3 regions of the Streptomyces sp. NPDC059092 genome follow, and region 3 is predicted to be linked to each of the others. Evidence: riboswitches for the same ligand, from Rfam matches in the RefSeq annotation. Region 3 holds a riboswitch; each other region holds the start of a gene.
The links. Region 3 has a riboswitch for cobalamin ahead of cobN (cobaltochelatase subunit CobN). Riboswitches for the same ligand answer to the same signal wherever they lie in the genome.
Positions count from the first base shown of each region.

Region 1: it holds a riboswitch for cobalamin, as region 3 does, so the genes downstream of both, ACFXPL_RS21790 (ribonucleoside-diphosphate reductase subunit alpha) here and cobN (cobaltochelatase subunit CobN) in region 3, are expected to answer to the same signal.
Region 2: it holds a riboswitch for cobalamin, as region 3 does, so the genes downstream of both, ACFXPL_RS31530 (cobalamin biosynthesis protein) here and cobN (cobaltochelatase subunit CobN) in region 3, are expected to answer to the same signal.

Region 1 is NZ_JBHZEJ010000038.1:4,491-6,745, reverse strand. It holds gene ACFXPL_RS21790 (ribonucleoside-diphosphate reductase subunit alpha) at 1-1,296, opposite strand, end outside; cobalamin riboswitch at 1,442-1,584, opposite strand; gene ACFXPL_RS21785 (YbdD/YjiX family protein) at 1,743-1,961, opposite strand; gene ACFXPL_RS21780 (carbon starvation CstA family protein) at 1,958-2,255, opposite strand, start outside.
Region 2 is NZ_JBHZEJ010000076.1:21,744-23,998, reverse strand. It holds gene ACFXPL_RS31535 (cobyric acid synthase) at 1-342, opposite strand, end outside; gene ACFXPL_RS31530 (cobalamin biosynthesis protein) at 339-1,346, opposite strand; cobalamin riboswitch at 1,383-1,503, opposite strand; gene ACFXPL_RS31525 (hypothetical protein) at 1,623-1,886, opposite strand; gene ACFXPL_RS31520 (anion permease) at 1,899-2,255, opposite strand, start outside.
Region 3 is NZ_JBHZEJ010000028.1:32,528-34,782, forward strand. It holds gene cobN (cobaltochelatase subunit CobN) at 1-1,148, opposite strand, end outside; cobalamin riboswitch at 1,183-1,343, opposite strand; gene cobG (precorrin-3B synthase) at 1,417-2,255, shown strand, end outside.

The DNA of each region.
Region 1 (2,255 bases), on a different contig from region 3:
CGTACGGTTCGACGCGTCCTTGAAGGTCATCCAGCCGTTGCCGGTCTGCGCGAGGGTGCGCATCATCCGGCCGTACAGCTCACGGGCCTTGATGGTCCTGCGGGCGAGACCGTCGGCCTCCGCCTCGCGGTACGCGGTGTCGAACGCGTCGCCCCACAGGTCGACCAGCTCGGGCACGTCCACCGGCGAGAACAGCGACCACACGCCGTCCGACTCGACCCGGCGCATGAACTCGTCGGGGATCCAGTGCGCGAGGTTGAGGTTGTGCGTACGGCGCGCCTCCTCGCCCGTGTTGTCGCGCAGTTCGAGGAATTCCTCCAGGTCCGCGTGCCAGGTCTCCAGATAGACGCAGGCCGCTCCCTTGCGCCGGCCGCCCTGGTTGACGGCCGCGACGGAGGAGTCGAGGGTCCGCAGGAACGGGACGATGCCGTTGGAGTGGCCGTTCGTCCCCCGGATCAGTGAACCGCGCGAGCGGATACGGGAGTACGAGAGCCCGATGCCGCCCGCGTGCTTCGACAGCCGCGCGACCTGGTGGTAGCGGTCGTAGATCGAGTCCAGCTCGTCCAGCGGCGAGTCCAGCAGGTAGCAGGAGGACATCTGCGGGTGGCGGGTGCCGGAGTTGAAGAGGGTGGGGGAGGAGGGGAGGTAGTCCAGCCGGCTCATCAGCCGGTAGAGCGCGGCGACCTCGTCCAGCGCGTGCGCGCTCTCGTCCTCGGCGAGCCCGGCGGCGACGCGCAGCAGGAAGTGCTGGGGCGTCTCGATCACCTGACGGGTGAGCGGGTGCCGGAGCAGATAGCGGCTGTAGAGCGTACGCAGCCCGAAGTAGCCGAAACGGTCGTCGCCCGCCGGGTCGATCAGCGCGTCGAGGCGGTCGGCGTGGCGGGTGACGAAGGCGGCCGTACGGTCCGCGATCAGCCCCTCGCGGTGACCGACGGCGATGGACGCGGCGAACGACACGGCGCCCTGGGACGCCGCCTCGTCGGCGATCGTACGGGTGAGCAGCCGGGCGGCGAGACGGGAGTAGGCCGGGTCCTCGGAGATCTGTCCGGCCGCCGCCTCCGTGGCCAGCTCGCGCAACTCGGCCTCGTCCGAACGGGCGTTGCGGCCGCGCAGCGCGGCGGCGGCGATCCTGCCCGGGTCGGCGTCGGGCAGATCGGCGGTCAGCTCGGTCAGGGTCCGCAGCAGCGCGGTGCCGGGGGCGTCGGCCGCCGGTGCCTGCGCGGCTCCGGGCCGCTGCTCGGCCTCCGTCCGCTGGTCGGTCGGTGCTGAAACCGGATCCGCTGGCGCGATGGTCACGTGGTGCTCTCCCTCGCTCGGCTCTGGGCCACGGGGAAGCACGGGTCCGCGCGCACGGACGTACCCCCGCCATCGCAGGGCAGCACACCGCGCCGCGTCCACCGGCCCAACCGCGAGGCCCGGACGTCTGGGCGTCCGGTTCGGTCGAGCCGGACGCGCTGCCGGCAGGTGTTCGGACTGGAGGGCGCGACAAAGTGCGCCACAGTACACCGTTGCGGGACAGTTCCGGATTCGCACCGGATTCCCCTGCGTCGACAGCGAGGTCGAGCATACATCTGGGGGGCGCGCGGTGCGCCACCCCCCAGATGTTGTGTCGTACGTCGCCGCGGTACGAGATCAGCGGCGGCTCGGCAGAGCCTCGGCGAGGGCCCGGTGAGGCTTGGGAAAGGCCCCGATGAGGCCTCGGAAAGGGCCCCACGAGGCCTCATCGGGGCCTCGGCAAGCGCTCAGCAGCAGCGGAAGCCCTCGCGCGGGTCGGCCTCGCGGGCGTCCGTGCGGCTGCGTTCGAAGGCGCGGCGGGTCATGACCTCCCCCGCCGGGTCACCGGCGCCGGCGTGGGCGACGTAGCGCTCGTACGCCGACTCGCCGGTGAACTCGCGCACGTACCAGCGGATCCGCCGGGCCACGTGCCGTACCGGCTCCGTCCGGCTCCGGAGTCCGCTCATGCCGGGCCCGTCCCCGCCGGGACGCTCTCACGGACCGTCGCGGCCTCGGCGGCGGCCAGCTCCGCCTTCTCCTCCTGGGTGGGGATCATTCCGGCCGGGGCGACGATCCTGGACTCGGTGTACGGGGCCTCCACCAGCCGGACGGCCTCCGGGGCGCGGATCGCCTTGAAGCAGACCCGTCCCGCGTCCGCGATGACCACCAGGATGAGGACCGCGAAGAGGGCCGAGAGGACCCCGTCCACGGTGGAGTTGGTGACGACGGTGTGCATGTCGTCCATGGTCTTGGCCGGGGCC
Region 2 (2,255 bases), on a different contig from region 3:
GAAGAATCCACGGGCACTCAGCTCCCCGACCGGCTTGCCCATCAGCACCACCTGGCTGCTGCGGTCGCTGCCCGGCTTCAGCAGCACGGGGTTCATCAGCGCGGTCGGCTCCACCCGCGCGGCCTGCGCCTGCATCGCCTGGGCGCGCCCGATCTCCGCGCCCTCGCGCGTCACGAACGAGTTCAGCGACATGTTCTGGCCCTTGAACGGCGCGACCTTCACGCCCCGGCGCACCAGCCAGCGGCAGATCCCCGCCGTGACGACGCTCTTGCCCGCGTCGGAGGTCGTGCCGGCGATCAGCAGCCCTCCGCCGCGCCCCGCACGCCCGCTGTTCCGGCTCATCCACGCCTCCTGGTGGTCCTGATCCCGCGCACCGCGCCGTACCCGAGACGGGCCGTGACGCAGGCCGCGAGGGCGAGCACGTTGACCCGGCGGGCCAGCCGTACGGCGCGCTCGATGTCCGGGACCCCGACCGGGCGTCCCGTGCCGTTCAGGACGGGGCGGTGCTCCACGCGCCCGCCGTACGCGAGCGTCCCGCCGAGCCGTACGCCCAGCGCCCCGGCGAACGACGCCTCCACGGGGCCCGCGTTGGGGCTCGGGTGCCGGTGCGCGTCCCGCCGTACGGCCCGCAGCGCGCCGCGCCCGTCCTCCCCGGCGACGACGGCCAGCGCGGCGGTCAGCCGGGCCCCCGGCCACCCCACGACGTCGTCGAGACGGGCCGACGCCCAGCCGAACCGGCGGTAACGGTCGCTCTTGTGACCCACCATCGCGTCCAGCGTGTTCACGGCGCGGAACCCGACGAGCCCCGGCGCCCCGGCGACCGCGCCCCACACCAGCGCGCCCACGACGGCGTCGGAGGTGTTCTCGGCGACGGACTCCACGACGGCGCGCGCGATCTGCGCCTCGTCCAGGGAGTACGGATCACGGCCGCACAGGTTCGGCAGACGTTCCCGGGCGCCTTCGAGGTCCCCGGCGGCCAGCGCCGCGCCGACGGCCCGCGCCTCGCGGCCCAGCGAGGCGCCCCCGACCACGGCCCAGGTGGCCGCCGCGGTCAGCGCCACGGAGGCGGCGGGGTGACGGCGTACCCCGGCGGCGGCCAGTGCCGCGGCCCCGGCGGCGCCTCCGGCGCAGACCATGGTGTGCAGCGCGCCCCAGCCTCGGTGGTCGCGCCACAGCGCGCGCTCGACGGCCCCCGCGGCCCGGCCGAAGGCGGCCACCGGATGCCCCCGGCGCGGATCGCCGAACAGCCGGTCGCCCAGGAGGCCGAGGGCGGCGCCGTACGCGAAGACCCGCTCGGCGGCAGGGGCGGCTGAGCCGCCGCGCGCGGCGGAACCGCAGCCAGGCATGGCGAAGTGTCCTCACTCAGGGTCCGCGCCCCGGTTCGACGTTCGTAGTGCGACGGCGAGAGTTCCTGGCTCCTGGAGGCGAGGCTCACAGTGACAGTGGCGGGACCGCGCCGGATTCGCACCGGCTTCCTCTGCTGCCGTCGTCAATGGCCCCGGAAGTCCACCACGCTCCGCAACACCCGTCAACTCATCCTTGACCTGCGACGGGACAGTGTGCGGAGCCCCACATCGGACCGGTCGGCCGATGCGGGGCTCCTGTGCGGACCGCGGTCGGGGTCAGGCCACGATGAGGCTGATCCCGTACGCGACGGCCCCGACGCAGAGCGCGAAGCACAGGTAGGCGCCGGCGCGGGCCGCGAGCGGCGCGGGTCCGGTGGCGGGTGTGGAGGCGGCGGCCGAGGTTCCGGCCGGGCCCGGTGCCGCCGTGGATCCCCGCTTGGCGAGGCCCACGATGCCCAGGGTGAAGAGGCCCACGAGGGCGACGGTCGCCACCAGGCTGACGCCGAAGACGGAGCCGAGTGCTGCCCAGTCGATGTTCATAGGGTCGCTTCCTTACACCGTGGCGGGGCGGGCCGGTTCGGCCTGGTCCGGGGCGGTGGCCGCGGGGGCCGGGATGGTGGTCGAGAGGTCCTGGCCGGCGGCGCCCGCCGGGGGAGGCGGGGTGACGGCCGCGATGGCGGTGGTCACCACTCCGGCCGGCTCGGCGGTGAGGCCCGTGCCGGCGGCGGGCTCGGCGGTGACGTTGGTGTGGTCGACCGGACGGCGGCGCGAGGCGAGCCAGATCCCGGCGGAACCGGCGACCAGCAGGACCGCGACGACGACGATGCCCCAGGCGCCCTGGCCGGTCAGGAACTCGGCGCCGGCGGCGACCAGCCCCGCGGCCGGCAGCGTGAGCCCCCAGGCGACGAA
Region 3 (2,255 bases):
TAGCCGTCCACGAGAAGCCGGCGCAGCAGCGCGACGGCGCTGGCGGGGGTGTCGAGGCCGACGGCGTTGCCGATGCGGGAGTGCTTGGTGGGGTACGCGGAGAGGACCAGCGCGACGCGCTTCTCGGCGTTCGTACGGAAGGACAGCGCGGCGTGGCGTACGGCGATCCCGGCGACGCGCGCGGCCCGCTCCGGGTCGGGTACGTACGCGGGCAGCCCGTCCTCGTCGATCTCCTTGAAGGAGAACGGGACGGTGATCAGCCGCCCGTCGAACTCCGGTACGGCGACCTGCGAGGCCGCGTCGAGCGGCGTCAGCCCCTCGTCGCTCTCCTCCCAGGCGGCGCGGCTGCTGGTGAGGCAGAGGGCCTGGAGGATCGGTACGTCGAGTGCGGCGAGCGCGCCCGCGTCCCACGCCTCGTCGTCGCCGCCGGCCGACGCCTGGGCGGGCTTGGTGCCCCCGGCGGCGAGCACGGTGGTGACGATCGCGTCGGCCTCGCCCAGGGCGGCCAGCAGCTCCGGCTCGGGCGCGCGCAGGGACGAGACGAAGATCGGCAGGGGCCGGGCGTAGGCGTCCTCGATCGCCGAGCACAGCGTCTCGACGAAGGCGGTGTTGCCACTCATGTGGTGGGCGCGGTAGTAGAGGACCGCGACCGTAGGCGCGACCTCCGTCACCGAATGGCCGGGGCGGCCGAAGCGCGGCGGCCTGACCTTGCGCTCCAGCCGTCCCCAGGTGGGCGCGGCGGCGGGCGGCTCGAAGCCGTGGCCGGTGAGCAGGACGGTGTCGGAGAGGAACCGCGCGAGCTGGTCCAGGTTGGCCGGTCCGCCGTGGGCGAGATAGGCGTGCGCCTCGGCGGCGATCCCGATGGGGACGGTGGACGCCTCCATGAGCTGCGCGTCGGGCGCCTGTTCACCGGTGAGGACGACGACCGGGATGTCCCGGGCTAGGAGCGCGTCGATGCCGTCCTGCCAGGCGCGCAGACCGCCGAGGAGCCGTACGACGACGAGGTCGGCGCCCTCCAGCAGCGCGGGCAGTTCGTCGAGCGCGAGCCGGGCGGGATTGGCGAACCGGTACGGGACCGGGCCCCCCGCCGCGTTGGCGGCACGGGCGCTGAGCAGATCGGTGTCGGACGTCGACAGGAGCAGAAGCATGCGGCGTCTGGCCTTCCTCGGGGTCCGCGCCCCGGGCGGGTGTGGAGGACGGCGGGAGTTCCTGGCTCACCCGACGGCCGGAGCTGTCGGGTTCACAGTGGCGGGACCGCGCCGGGTTCGCACCGGGCTTCCTCCCCATGACGCCGTCACTGGCGTGTGACGGGCCTGACGGGCCCGCCGTCTGCATAGTAAGTGCTGAGGTCACGGGCGGGGAGGGCGCCCGGACGAGTGAGTCCGCCGCGAGGACCACGTGGGTATGCTCGCGGCCATGCCGCCCACCTCGCCAACACCCGTGAACCGGGACGAAGCCACCGCGCGCGCTCCGTTCCGGGGCGCGGCGCGGGAGCCCGTACGCGAGTACGTACGGGACAGCGTCCCGGACGTCGTACGGGTACGGGGGGACGCCTGCCCCGGCGCGCTGCGGCTGCACCACGCCGACGACGGCGCCCTGGCCAGACTCCGGCTGCCCGCAGGCCTGCTGACGCACCGTCAGGCGCTCGTCCTGGCGGACACTGCGGAGCGACTGGGCGACGGTCACCTGGACCTCACATCCCGGGGCAACGTCCAGCTGCGGGGGCTGGGCGCGAGCTGCGGCGGCGAGCTGGCGGCGCTGCTGCACGAGGCGGGCCTGCTCCCGTCCGAGGAGCACGAGCGGGTACGGAACATCGTCGCCTCGCCGCTGGCCGGACTCGACGGACTCGGCACGGGGGACATGGGGTTGTGGGTCCGGCGGCTGGACGAGCTGCTGTGCGCGAGCGACGCGGCGACGGAGCTTTCCGGACGCTACCTGTTCGCGCTGGACGACGGCCGGGGCGATGTGGCGGCGCTGGACGCGGATGTGACGTTGCTCGCACGAAGGGACGGCACCGCGACGGTACGGATCGGGGCGAATCACCCGCCGCACGCGGAGCGGGCGGTACGCGTCCCGGCCGACGACGGCCCGCGCGCGGCCCTGCTGGCGGCGGAGACCTTCCTCACGGCGGCGCGGGCGAGCGGGACAGGCGCCTGGCGCGTACGGGACCTGCCCGCCGGGGCGGCCCTGGGTCTGGCGGCAGCGGTGGCGGAGCGCCTGACGGCGGCCGGGATCGAGGTCCTGGCGGGGGACGC